DNA from 3 places in the Lactobacillus sp. B4007 genome. Region 3 is predicted to be linked to each of the others. Evidence: riboswitches for the same ligand, from Rfam matches in the RefSeq annotation. Region 3 holds a riboswitch; each other region holds the start of a gene.
What was found. A riboswitch is a leader RNA that binds a small molecule or an ion and turns the genes downstream of it on or off. The one in region 3 is predicted to bind thiamine pyrophosphate.

Region 1 (4,623 bases), on a different contig from region 3:
TATTTCAGAAATAGCTTAAATTACTGCTTTTTGCTACAATGAAACATAAGGTTTAATAAGCGAAAGGTCAATTACAACGATGGAAAAAGAACAAGAAATAAAAATGCTCAAAGCTTTTTCGGATGCTAATTCAACTTCCGGCTTTGAAGGTGAATTTGTTAAGTTTTTTACTGATACAGTAAAGGATATTGCTGATGTAAAAGTTGATGGGATGCTCAACGTTTACGCTGCTAAAAAAGAAAATCAGGCTGGCCGGCCAATCATTCAGCTTGATGCCCACTCTGATGCCGTAGGTTTTATAACTCAGGCAGTCAGACCAAACGGAATGATCAAGTTTGTTCCGCTTGGCGGCTGGGTTAAATATAATATTCCAGCTTTACGGGTAAAGATTAGAAACCGTGACGGTGAATATGTTCCTGGCGTAGTGGCAACAAAGCCACCACACTTCATGACTGAAGAAGAACGAGACAATGTACCAGAAGTAGAAGATATGTCAGTTGATGTTGGTTCTAGTTCTCGTGAAGAAACAATTAATGACTATAAAATTGATACGGGTTGTCCCATTTTTGTTGACGTCAAGTGCGAATACAATGAAAAAACTGGTCTTTTCTTCGGTAAGGATTTTGATGACCGGTTTGGTGCAGCTGCAATGGCTGATGTTTTGGATAATCTCAACGGCGAAAAAACTGACTTTAACGTTGTAGCCGCACTTTCAAGTCAAGAAGAAGTCGGCTTACGGGGAGCGTATGTAACAGCTAGAAGTATTAAGCCAGACCTAGGGATTGTGCTTGAATCATGTCCAGCAGATGATACATTTACTCCAAAATGGCTTTCTCAGACAGGCTTAAAGCGTGGACCAATGCTGCGTGATATGGATACTTCATTTTTGCCTAATCCAAAATTCCAACAATACGCATGTGAAATAGCGGATAAAAACAATATTCCATATACTCGTTCGGTTCGGACCGGTGGCGGACAAGATGGTGCAGCAATTTACTATGAAAATGGTGCGCCAACAATTGTTATCGGAATTCCAGTGCGTTACGAGCATTCGGCCTACTGCTTCAGCGCATATCAAGACTTTAAGGCCTCAGTTGACTTAACTTGTGCAATTATCCGTGATTTGACTAAAGAAAAGTTGGCTAGTTTTAGTCAATTTTAATTAAATTGCTAGTTAATTGAATAACTTAAAATGTTTGCTTGATATTGTGTTATAATAGACAAAAAGATAAGAAAGTCACTAGGGGTGCCACATTTAGCTGAGAAATACCCTCCGAACCTGAACAGGACAATACCTGCGCTAGGGAAGTGTTATTAAGTATATTAGAGTGCTCCTACTGACTTAGAATGTTAGTTAGGAGTATTTTTATGTTTACAAGATCATCAAAATGGAACGTTAAAGCAATTATCCTGATTGCTTTAATTGGAATTATTATGGGAGTAATCTACACTTATGGATTTAATTGGGCTTACAATTTAATTAAGTTATTACTGCTTCCGACCGGCTTTGCTCCGGTAACAGATACTGTTTTTTCTGGATTATGGCTAATGGCAGCTCCCTTAGCGATGTATTTCGTGCCAACGGTTGGTTCAGGAACAATTGGTGAAACATTGGCAGCAGTTGTCGAAATGGCTATTGGCGGCCAATGGGGCGCAGTAACAATTTTGTCTGGTGTGATTCAAGGTGCAACTAATGAAATTGGCTTTTTCCCGCAAAAAAGTCGTTATCAAGCATTTTCTTGGCAAAGCGTACTAACAGGGGCCTTTTTTGCCGGCCTTGGTAGTTTTATTCCAACGTATTTTTTGTACGGCTGGAGTAAGTATAGCATCCAACTGCAAGTTATCATGTTTATTACTTGTATACTCTCTGCGCTTGTCTTTGACGGCGTTTTGGTAAAATTGATTACTAACTTATTTGATCAGGCATTAAAGCCCAAAATTGCTTAAATTAAAATTAGCACCGCAAAATATTTTTTGCGGTTTTTTTATAAAAAAGACTAAGAAACACAAATTAGTTTGCGAAAATCATGGACGTAGAATTCAATAAAAATTATAATATTCCTTTATGAAAACCAAAAAGTTTTAATAAATAATAAGTTTAAGGAGAATTATGACTACAGAGATAACAAATTGGCGTTCATTAGGTGGCTATGTTAGTTCGGATGGAAGAAAGGTTAAAGAAGGGCTACTTTTTCGTTGTGGTCAACTATTTGATTTAACCGATGAACAAAAAGATCGTGTTCAGAACTACTACAAAATAAAGCGACTGGTTGATTTTCGCGGTGATGAGGAGAGACAAGAATATCCAGACTATCTTTGGTCAGAATTAGATTATGAAATAATTGATGTGCTGAAAGATACTGGCACAAATCAGGCTAGTGTTGATGAAATCGTTTCGGCCAACAGCCATGTTGAACAGGACATGTTGAAAACCTATGAAGAATTAGCATTGGCAGAATCTGCTAAGCAAGGCTATCACGACTTTTTGCTAACGTTAATGACTGATCCAGTTCCAGTTGCCTTTCATTGTTTTGCTGGTAAGGATCGAACAGGGGTAGCTGCAGCCTTAATTTTAAAGAGCTTGGATGTTAGTGAGGAGCAGATTTTTATCGACTACTTAAAAACAATTTCTGCTCGTAAAAAAGCTAACGAAGAAATATTAGAATACTTAAAAGATAAGATGGATCCTAATAACCTCAATGATGTAGCAATTGCGTTAACTGTTGAACGCCAATACCTGGAAAGATACTTTTCAACCGTTAAAAAGCATTACGGTGATTTTGATCACTACTTTACTGACGGCTTGAAACTGCCACAAGATTTTAAAGAGCAAATGCAAAAGAATTACTTGGTTTAACTTAATGAAGTTAGCTGATTGAGCGTGGAGAGAGCAAAAATTATGAACCGAGAAGATTATATTAAAAGTTTGAACCTTGAGCCTCACCAAGAAGGAGGCTGGTTCCGTCAAATATATACTAGTGATGAGCAGTTCTTTGCTCAAGATAGCCAAGCAGATAGATTTTACTACACTTCAATTTATTTCTTACTTGATGATCAGAGCTGTTCCCATTTTCACCGCTTAAACCATGATGAACTATGGTATTACCATGACGGCACGGCGATTACAATTCATTGTATTGCTCCAGATGGTCATTATTATGCAGTTAAATTAGGTAAAAGAATTGACCAAGGTGAAGTCTTGCAATTTAAGGTACCAAAAAACACCATCTTTGCCTCAGAAGTCACGGAGCCAGATAGTTTCTGTCTAGTTAGCTGCATGGTTTCTCCTGGCTTTGACTATGATGATTTTGAAATGCCCCACAAACAAGATTTGTTAAAACAATATCCAGATTATGCTGAAGTAATTAAGCGGCTGGCAAATGATTAAAATGAATAAGAAAACGCCAAATTCTAAAGTTAGAATTTGGCGTTTTTTGATGCTAATTTGGTTTATCAGTTTTTTATCTAATATTTTCGCTTAAAACAGAGTGTACCTTAGTGGTGAGCATGTCGATGGCAACATTATTTTCGCCGCCTTCAGGGATGATAATGTCTGCATAGCGTTTGGTTGGTTCAATAAATTGGTGATACATTGGCTTAACTGTATCTAAATATTGTTCAATGACCGAATCAATCGATCTGCCCCGTTCCTTAATGTCACGCTCTAATCGTCTGATAAAACGAATATCATCATCCGTATCAACGTAAACTTTAATATCCATTAAATTACGAATCTCTTCACTTGCCAGTACTAATATTCCTTCAAGAATAATAATATCGGCAGGCTCGATATGGATAGTTTCTTTGCTCCTTGTGTGTTCTTTGAAGTCGTAAACGGGCATTTCAATTGGCTCGTATTGTAATAACCGATTTAATTGCTCCTCTAAAAGGGGAATATCAAAAGCATCAGGGTGGTCATAATTGATATTCTGTCTGATGTTCATCGGAATACCAGTATTATCTTTGTAATATGAATCTTGCGTCATAATTAAGACGTGTTCATTTTCCTGCATTTGGTCAACAATTTTGTGAGCGATGGTAGTTTTACCGCTGCCTGAACCACCGGTAATTCCTATCACAACGGGTTTTTCAAGTTTAGACATTGAGACACTCCTTTTTATCAAATAACATTTTACTTTACTTTTCCTTGAATTACCAACGGTTAAGGTAAAAAACATCTTTTTCTTCATAAAAAAACCAAAATTTATGGTTTAATCTGTCATTTTTTTCTCTATGATGAAGATGTGAAGAAAATAACTTGGTTGAATTAAATAGGTGAGCAAAATGAATTATAACTTGATGCCGGTCAAATACTTTATTGATGTGGTGCAGACTAACGGCTTTATTTCAGCGGCTAAAAGAAATTATGTCTCTGAAACTGCCGTTAGTTCAGCAATCCATGACAATGTTTACAAAAGCTAACAGCTTTAAGTTATTGATGATATTTTTCTATGTTAGTGTCTTCAAACAAAAACCTTATAATTTAATTTCAACCAAATATACAATCACTAGAGAAAGATTGAAGTTACATTGGATTCACCTTCAACTAAAGCTGCTGTTATCGAATCTGGTTCATATGGAATCTTAGCTTTAAACTTATCACCGAAAAGTAACTTTATAACG
Region 2 (4,623 bases), on a different contig from region 3:
CCGGAACAAGCCGACGGCTGGTCGGGTGCGCTGACAGTTCCGCGGGAATTAAGTTATGCTTCTGGTCATTTGTATATGAAGCCGATTGCTGAATTAATGAGTTTGCGAACTGAAAAAATTATGGCTGAAGAGGGAGTGGTAACATCCCTTGAGGTCACGACGCCGGATCCGCAGCATTGTGAACTGCTTTTTGAAGCCAATACGTCATCTTGGTCGGGTAATGAAATTAGTTTTACGCTCGAGAGCAAACAGCAAGATTTGGTTTCATTAACTTGGAATAAAAAAACTGGGCAAGTAACGGTTATCCGCGCTGATAAACCTGATGGGGATGATAAACGCTATGGTAATCTCCAGACTAGCGCAAGCTTAAAACTGCATATCTTCATTGATACGAGTTCGATTGAGTTCTTCTTAAATGATGGTGAATTGGTCTTTTCAGAGCGTTATTATACCGAGAATCAACCGCAAATCTTCTTTAGCACTGATAAAGGAATTAAGGCAAAAGTCGAAGGTTATACTTTGGCGCAATAAACTCTAGCTAAAAAGAGCAGCAGTGGTGGTTAAAACATCACTGCTGCTCTTTTATTATTTTAATGTAAATAAGGCAACGTTAGTGGCTAATAAAAGACCAGCAGCCCATAGCCAATCGCTGCGTTTAACGGGAACAGCTACGATGACAGAGCGCTTGGCATCTTCGCGAAAGCCGTGCGATTCCATTCCCTGTGCCAAGTTTTCGGCCGAATTAAGCGCGACTAGGATAGCCTTAAAATAGAGAATGGGAGACCAAAAACTAAGATAAACACCACGCATCATTGCCGCTGTGCGAATTTGTTTAACGGCAGTTTGCATGCGTGGAATAATGTTGAGTGCTGCTAGGACCCCGTATGCGAATTTGCTAGGTAAATGAAAATTCTGTTCAAATGAACGTGCCAATTCTTCGGCACTAGTTTTTTGGGCGACACAGCAGATTGTCAGCGTATAGACGTAGATTCTGCTAGAAAGACTTAAAGCGTTGGTTAAATTGGGCTGAGGTGCAAACCAGTAGAGTGTGGCAAACACGGTAAAGGCCGCAATTAACGGCACGGTAAAAGTTAATAGGAGATTTTTAACTTTCATGTGGCAGTAAAGTAAATAGCACGTGCAAAAGCCGATAATTAGCACATTGGTAATTAGACTGGTTTTAAAAGATATTTCAACCGAAATAATTAAAGCGACAAAGAATTTAAAACTGGGATTCATAACTAGCCTCACTTGTCTACGTATGTTAATTGTTGCTGGTCAAATACAAGGTGGTAATCGCACCAATCTGCCAAATTAGTTAGTTCATGGCTGATAATCAGAAGTGTCTGCCCTCTTTTTTCCTGGCTTTCGCGCAACAGACCCATTACTTTTTGTGCCGATTCGTGATCTAAGCCGCTTAAGGGTTCATCAATTAATAAAACGTCTTGATCAGCAATTAGCATTAATAAAATTTGTAATTTCTTTTGTTGACCGCCCGAAAGTGAGTAGACGACTTGGTCTAGTGTCTGGTCAAGATCAAGGTCTTTCACCTCTTTTGCAATTTTTTGATCAGAATAAAAGTTGCTGGTGCGCATTTTTTTACTTAGGTTAAGCTCATCTTCAACGGAAACGTTAATAAATTGATCACTTGCACTTTGAAATATCTGCCCGACTTGACGCAAATATTTTCGCATGCGTAAGTTGCGAATTTCTTTTTGGCGGTAAGTCAAGCTACCAGTGTATGTGAGCATTTTGGTTAGCGCATTGAAAAGCGATGTTTTCCCCACGCCATTAGGGCCAGTGATTAGGGTGGCTTTGCCTGCCACAATCTTTAGGTGCTCCTGTTTTAGCAGTAACCGGTTCTGCTTAATTAAGGTATTAGTAAGTTCAAAGCAGCTTGTTTCATTAGTTGGTAGGGCAAAAGAATAATGCTCGTGGTGGTCATTTTGCCGAAGAAGCTGCTTTTTTTCGGCAGTGCTTAAGGCAGTAACCTGGTGACCGGTAAATTTAAACAAACAGTCACAAATACCCTCATAATCGGCTAGAACATGGTCGCTTAGAATAATTGTTTTTCCTAAGTCACGAAGATGAGCCAACTTTTTAATTAAAAATTGGCGGGCAGCAGGGTCGCAACTTGCAAAAGGCTCATCAAGCAGAAAAAGATCGACATCCATTGCAATTAAAACAGCAAGAGCTACTCGTTGCTGCTCACCGCCAGACATAGTATTGATTTTTTGATCAAGCAGCTGGTCGATCTGGGCAAAAGAAGTTGCTTTTTGCAATCGTTTTGAGTAGTGCTCACGGTCAATTTCCAGGTTTTCAAGTGCAAAAATGATCTCTTCACGCGGTGTTGCCATTGTGAATTGCTCGCCAGCATTTTGAAACATCATTGCACTCTTAAGCCCATTAAGATCGATAGTTCCACTAACTTTACCAGCATATTTAGGATAAAGGCCAGCTAAAATTTTTAATAGCGTCGATTTACCGCAACCTGTTGGCCCGATTAATAAGGAAAATTTGCCCGTCGGGATATTAAGATTAACATCTTGCAAAATAGGCTTTTTTTCATCGTATGAAAAAGTAAGGTTTTTAGTTTTCAGCAATTTTTTAACCAATCTAAAAAAGTCGCCATGGCATAATGCCAGGCGACGTTAAAATTCGATGCTTTTCCCTTCGCTGGCATTATCCATAGCAGGTTCAGTGGGTATATTCTCAGCCAAGATGGCACCCCAATATTTCAGGTCAATTATACATAAAAGCAATTTTCTTGTCTAGTTGCGGCAAATTAGGCGTCGTTAATAGCACTTAAGGCTCAACTTCTATCACAGATATTAAAAACATATAAATAGCGGCGCTTTTTGCTATATAATAAAATTATGAAAATAAATTACTAATTAGAAGGTGACATCATGGCAGCAGTTAAGCTAGAACAATATTTGGCAAGTGTATTGGATTCAACTAATGTGGATACGAATGAAGTCCGGCTAAAGCCCGGAAACAAGGCCTTTAACCTGTTTAGGGTTTACCTTGAAAATCATAATACGGGCATTCACCGGTACCAAACCAGCAATCCCACAATTTTGTACGAAGCTGAAGGCATGGCAAAAACTAAAATTAACGGACAAAACTTAACTTTAAAAGCGGGTAATTTGCTGTTTTTGCAAGAAAAATGTGGCTATGAGGTCGAAAAACAAGGGAAAAATGATCTTTTGGTCAAATTAGAATTTAGTTCAAAGGTTAATTGCGCTGATTTTTTGGGAGAAAAAACAACGCTCAATTCACGTGAACAAAAAGTAGCCGAACAGCTTGTTCAGATCCTCAAAACTAAGAGACTATTAAGTTTGCGCTGCTCACAAATGTCGCGCCCGAGTCAGTTAATGAAAAAAGTTATTGATGAATATTTAAACCACAATCTTTTTACGCGCAGTATTATTGCCGCAGAATTGCGAATACTTGTGATTACGGCAATTAGAAATCAAGACTTGGAAACAGCGCCAGCTAATCAACATAAGTTTGCGCAAACGGCGTTAGAACGTTACATTGATGCAAACTATACTGATATTACTTTAAATGAAACAGCAGAACACTTTGGACTCAACCCGAATTACTTTTCCAGTTTAGTTAAGCAAAAAACTGGTAAGAGCTTTGTTGAACATGTTGATGAACGCCGGATGCAGGAGGCACGCAATTTGCTTGCTCGACCTGACATTTCGGTTAAAGAAATCATTGCGCGGGTCGGTTATAACGGTAAATCGTTCTTTTACAAAAAATTTAATGAATATTACCATGAAACGCCGGTACAAATGCGTGCAGAACTGTTTAGACAGGCCAATATCAATTTAAAGTAAGAGCAATATTTTTATCAAAAAAGGAGCGGACTATTTTGCAGAGCGCTCCTTTTTAAGTTACATTTTTTCCAAACGTTTAATTCGGTCACTTGTAGGCGGGTGACTGTCGAATAAGTGGGTAAGACCATGCCGCTTACGTAGCGGATCTTCGATATACATGCCAGCACTACTTGGATCAGCAGCTTTCATGGGGTCAGAACCGTCAATTTTTGTCAAAGCAGAAATCAAACCGTGAGGATTACGGGTCAACTCAACTGAAGAAGCATCTGCTAAATATTCACGGTTGCGTGATAAAGCCATCTGAGCAAGACTGGCACAAATAGGGCCTAAAATAAGTACAAAAATGATCGCCACGATTTTGAAAATAACGACAATAGTATTGCCATTATCGTTATCACTGTCGCGATCATCATCAATCCACCAAATATAGCGACTAGCAATGCCTGATAAATATGAAATGACGCCAACCAGTACGGCTGCAATAGTGGAAACCAAGATGTCATAATTTCTAATATGTGAGATTTCGTGACCTAAAACGCCCTCAAGTTCCTCGCGATTCATCATGTCAAGTAAGCCCTGGGTGACGGCAACTGCAGAATGGTTTGGATCCCGGCCGGTTGCAAAAGCATTAGGACTAGGATCATTGATAATAAAAACGCGTGGCATTGGTACTTTGCCGACTAGCGCCATATCTTGAACAACGTGCCATAAAACGGGGTTATCTTGTTCATGAATTTCTTGGGCATGATTTAGACTCATAACCATATTAGCGGGA
Region 3 (4,623 bases):
CCTGAGCCATTGCTGAAAGACGCCAAAGAAGAACTAAAGCAGGCGCAAAACTTACACTTAAAGGTTTTAGCTGATTTTGCTAAAACTGGTAATAACAAAATTGACCCGTTATATATGCATGCTGAAGATCAAATGATTACAGCAGAAAGTTTTTTAGACTTTGCCACCGAGTTGATTAAGACCAACCAAGAATTGGTCAAATTGCGGCAAGAAGTAGCTAAAAAACAGTAATTTTTCGTTTAAAGTTAGTAGCAATTGACCAGATGATAATATAAGCAATTGAAAGTATACAGATAATGAAGATAGAAACAAAAATTAGCAATTTTGAAAAAATGGGGATTGGCCTTTTCGTCCATTGGGGACTCTACTCTAAATTTGCCAAGGGCGAATGGTCACAGAACATCTTAAATATTTCGACCTATCAGGCGGCGTTTAATGAATTCAACCCAAAAGAAGAAAATATTCGCAGCTTAGTTAGACTAGCTAAGAAGTGCGGCTTTAAGTATATTGTTCTTACTGCCAAACATCATGATGGCTTTTACCTCTTTGATACCAAGAATATTAATAACTTTGACAGCGTCCATACCCCATTTCACAAAGATGTTATCAAGATTTTTACCGATGAATGCCACCGGCAAAAGATTGCTCCCTTTATCTATTACGCTACTTATGATTGGAATAACGTTAAGTACCGCGACGACTTTAACGGCTATTTAGCCGAAATGCGTCAACTAATTAAACTTTTATGCACTAATTACGGCGAAATTGGTGGTTTCTGGTTCGATGGTAATTGGGATAAGCCACATGCAGATTGGCAAGAAGATTTGCTTTACCAAGAAATTCGGCAATTACAACCTAATGCCATTATTACCAATAATACCGGACTAGAAAAACAAGGCGTAACGGAAGGTCGAGAAGTTGACGTATTAACATTTGAGCGTGGCAATCCAACTGCAATTAAGCATGTTCAAAACCAACGCTATTTAGCCGCTGAAACTTCGCTAACACTCAATAAACACTGGGGCAATGCCCAAAATGACCTTAATTATCTTTCTGGGCACCAGTTAATTGAGCAAATTTGCCGGACGCGCAAGGTCGGCGCTAACTTATTAATTAATGTTGGACCAGAATTTGATGGTTCACTGAATATCCACTGTCGTTCACTAATCGAACTAGTTGGTCAATGGATGGCTATCAACCATGAAGCAATTTACCATACCAATAATTATGAGCATTCAACCTACTCCACTATTTCTAATGACCATGATTTTATTAAAGGTAATTACTTATTTGTTGATGACCTAGGAAATATTGGCAACAGCAACGTCGTTCTAGGTGGCGAACAGGCACGTGAATTAGTTTTCACTAATTTTGCAAAACAAAAAATTGACCATATCGCTTGGCTAGACAACCAAGAGCCATTAGCATTTAAACAAGATCAAACAGCTAACACACTTAAAATTGCTGCCGATGGCTTTGAATATGGCACTAATTTAGTCGAGCGCGTGGCCAAAATCTATTATTAAGAACTCTCTTACTATATTTTTCGTTCAAATCAAGCGCTAATTATTATGCGCTCTCCAAGCTTAGCTTTGCTATTTGTAGTGAAGCTAGGCTTTTTTAATTAAAAAAATTCTTTAAGGCAGAAAACTATTGCCACTGCTCTTGCTCATACGCCATTTGCCAAAACCGGCATTCATAATAGCTGCTGCGCACAAAGGCTTTCTGCATCTGCCCACGCTCTCGTTCTGAAGCTTGCGCAGCTAAGTCATTGGTCAACTTTAACATGCGACTAACATTGACGTCATACCAGTCGCTATCATAGGTCTCGATCCATTTCTGGTAAAGTGCAACCGGTGAACCCGTTTGCGCCAATGCTTGACCAATTTCCTGGTAAAGCCAGTAGCAAGGCAAAATGGCACAGACACAAGGTACAAGGCCATCTTTTTCAAGCGTTTTAAACAGATGATTGACATAGGCATACGCCGTTGGCGCTGCGTCAGTTTCTTTAATCTCATTGGATGTGACTTTTAATTCCGCTAAAAAATGTTGCTGCATCGTTATTTCACATTCTTGCAAATCTTGGGCACCTGCCAGCAAGAATCGTTGCACTTCTTGACTAGTAGTTTTCTTTGCCATTAGCCGGTGAATTTTGCTAAATTCAGCTAAATAGTACCTGTCTTGCAATAAGTAAAACCGAAAAGTAGCCAATGGCAATTGGCCACTTTGCAGCTCTTTAACAAAGGGCTGCTCCATGCTTTTTTTCCACAGATCCTTTGCCGCATAACGCAATTGTGCCGTAAATTCAGTCATTATTATCTCCCTCGCCCAATTAATAGTTGCGTGTTTTTTAGTAGTTAGTTTACCTTAGTCGAGTCACTGCAGCAATTCGGTTAAATTAGTTATTGTCTTGCCCAGCAAAAGTAGCTATAATTGAAACCGATAACACGAGGGGTGCCTTTTTGAAGGCTGAGATGGCGGATAGCCAGACCCTTTGAACCTGTAAGCTAATTCTTGCGTAGGAACGTGTCAAAATCCACTTATGCTTTGACACAAATATGTCAAAGCTTTTTTATTGACCTGAAATCGGCGCAGGAGATTTTTAAAGGAGAGATTATGAAACTAGATCTGTTAGCTAAATTACGTGAAACTAATCCAATTGTCCTTAATGCCGCCAATTTTGTGACCGTTCAAGATGTCGCTAACGGCTTAAATGCGCTGGGTGCCTCGCCTATCATGAGTAAGGAAATTGCTGAGGTCGAAGAAATGGTTCAGATGGCATCAAGCATTGCCATCAACCTCGGGACTTTGACTAAATTGCAAATTATGCAAATGAAAGAAATGGGGCTACTTGCCGCGCAAGCTCAAAAACCGGTTGTCCTTGATCCCGTTGCCGTTGGCGCAGTCAATTACCGCCTGCAAACCGCACAAAAATTGCTAGAAGCTTTCCCAGCTACAATCATTCGTGGTAACGCTGGTGAAATTGCCGCTTTAGGTGGTTTTGCCTGGAATGCCAAAGGTATTGATGCGGGTTCAGGCAGTGGCGATCTTGACGAAATTACGCGTAAAACTGCGCAAAAATTGCATTGTACAATTATTGCCAGTGGCGTAACAGACACAATTAGCGATGGCCAAAATATCGCTCATGTTTACAATGGTACCCCGCTATTTCAGGCACACGTTGGTTCAGGTGACATGCTCTCAAGCATTGTTGCCGCCTTTGCGGCCGTCTGCGATAATTCTTTTGAAGCTGCGCAAACAGCTTGCCTAGTTTTTGCAGCTACTGGAGAATTGCTCGTTAATGATCATCCTGAAGTAGGCCCTGGAACATTTAGCATGTATTTGATGGATTATTTAGCTAAAGTCAAAGAAACCGAGATTACAGCTATTGCTAAATTTGATTAAGGAGGTTAGCAATAATGACAGAAGAACTAAATTCATTTCCCCAAGTTTTGACCATTGCTGGGACTGATTCCGGTGGTGGAGCCGGAATTATGGCGGATCTAAAAACTTTTCAGATGCAACATGTTTTTGGGACAGCGGTGGTTGTAGCTGTGACTGCCCAAAATACGCTCGGAGTCCAAGACTCGTTTTTATTACCACTTGAAATGGTCGATGCCCAATTTGCGTCATTAGCCTCAGACTTTAAGATTAAGGCTTGTAAAACGGGTATGTTGGGAGATGCAGCGCACGTCCATCAAGTAGCTCTTAATCTGCAAAAATATGACTTTGGTCCGGTAACCATCGACCCAGTTATGGTGGCTAAAGGCGGAGCACCTCTTCTTAGCCAAGATGCTATTGCCACCGTTAAAAATGAACTATTGCCGCTAGCTAACCTCATTACGCCTAACTTGCCTGAAGCAGAAGCTCTTACCGGAATTAAGGCTACTAGTGAACAAGAATATCCCCAATTAGCACGAAGCTTGCAAAAAATGGGTGTAAAAAACGTGCTTATTAAAGGCGGACATTCTAACGCTGAAGTTGTGCGCGATTACGCTTTATTAGCAGATGGTACCGACTTTTGGGTTAGCAGTCCACGGACGCACACTAACAGGACTCACGGTACTGGTGATACTCTTGCAGCCGCCATTACTGCTCAATTAGCTCTGGGCCATACTCTCAGTGAAGCAATTAAAATCGGCAAACAGTATGTCACCAAGGCGATTGAACAAACGATTCAGGTTGGTCACGGTCATGGACCACTTAATCATTGGGTTAAGGTAGATTAGGAGGAGATTATGGCTCAATTTAACGCAACACAATTAACCGCATATTTCGTCTGCGGGACACAAGACTTGCCAGCCGGAAAGACTTTACCTGAATTAGTCGAAGAAGCTTTAAAAGCAGGTATCACTGCTTATCAGTTTCGTGATAAAGGGCCAAAGTCAACGTTAAACGAAGATGACCGCTTACCAATGGCAAAAGAACTTCATGAACTTTGCCAAAAATTCCATGTTCCTTTCTTCGTTGATGATGATGTTAAACTTGCCCAGAAGGTTGGTGCCGAAGGAATTCATGTTGGACAAGACGATGAAGATATTTCCCGGGTAATAAAAGATGTGCAAGGAAAAATGATTGTCGGTTATTCTTGTTCAACAAGTGCTGAAATAAGTCTTGCGGATC

Region 1: linked by a shared signal. The riboswitch ahead of J3U54_RS08840 (ECF transporter S component) and the one ahead of thiM (hydroxyethylthiazole kinase) in region 3 are both predicted to bind thiamine pyrophosphate.
Region 2: linked by a shared signal. The riboswitch ahead of J3U54_RS07125 (ATP-binding cassette domain-containing protein) and the one ahead of thiM (hydroxyethylthiazole kinase) in region 3 are both predicted to bind thiamine pyrophosphate.

Annotation. Positions count from the first base shown of each region.
Region 1 is NZ_JAFNPA010000006.1:43,038-47,660, reverse strand. Features, by position in the region: gene J3U54_RS08845 (M42 family metallopeptidase) at 80-1,162, shown strand; TPP riboswitch at 1,233-1,324, shown strand; gene J3U54_RS08840 (ECF transporter S component) at 1,369-1,947, shown strand; gene J3U54_RS08835 (tyrosine-protein phosphatase) at 2,111-2,857, shown strand; gene J3U54_RS08830 (cupin domain-containing protein) at 2,900-3,388, shown strand; gene udk (uridine kinase) at 3,462-4,103, opposite strand; gene J3U54_RS08820 (helix-turn-helix domain-containing protein) at 4,285-4,422, shown strand.
Region 2 is NZ_JAFNPA010000004.1:44,478-49,100, forward strand. Features, by position in the region: gene J3U54_RS07115 (glycoside hydrolase family 32 protein) at 1-531, shown strand, start outside; gene J3U54_RS07120 (energy-coupling factor transporter transmembrane component T family protein) at 586-1,239, opposite strand; gene J3U54_RS07125 (ATP-binding cassette domain-containing protein) at 1,248-2,615, opposite strand; TPP riboswitch at 2,652-2,742, opposite strand; gene J3U54_RS07130 (AraC family transcriptional regulator) at 2,910-3,848, shown strand; gene htpX (zinc metalloprotease HtpX) at 3,906-4,623, opposite strand, start outside.
Region 3 is NZ_JAFNPA010000001.1:499,147-503,769, forward strand. Features, by position in the region: gene J3U54_RS02375 (PTS lactose/cellobiose transporter subunit IIA) at 1-231, shown strand, start outside; gene J3U54_RS02380 (alpha-L-fucosidase) at 297-1,526, shown strand; gene tenA (thiaminase II) at 1,651-2,313, opposite strand; TPP riboswitch at 2,441-2,542, shown strand; gene thiM (hydroxyethylthiazole kinase) at 2,617-3,405, shown strand; gene thiD (bifunctional hydroxymethylpyrimidine kinase/phosphomethylpyrimidine kinase) at 3,420-4,229, shown strand; gene thiE (thiamine phosphate synthase) at 4,236-4,623, shown strand, end outside.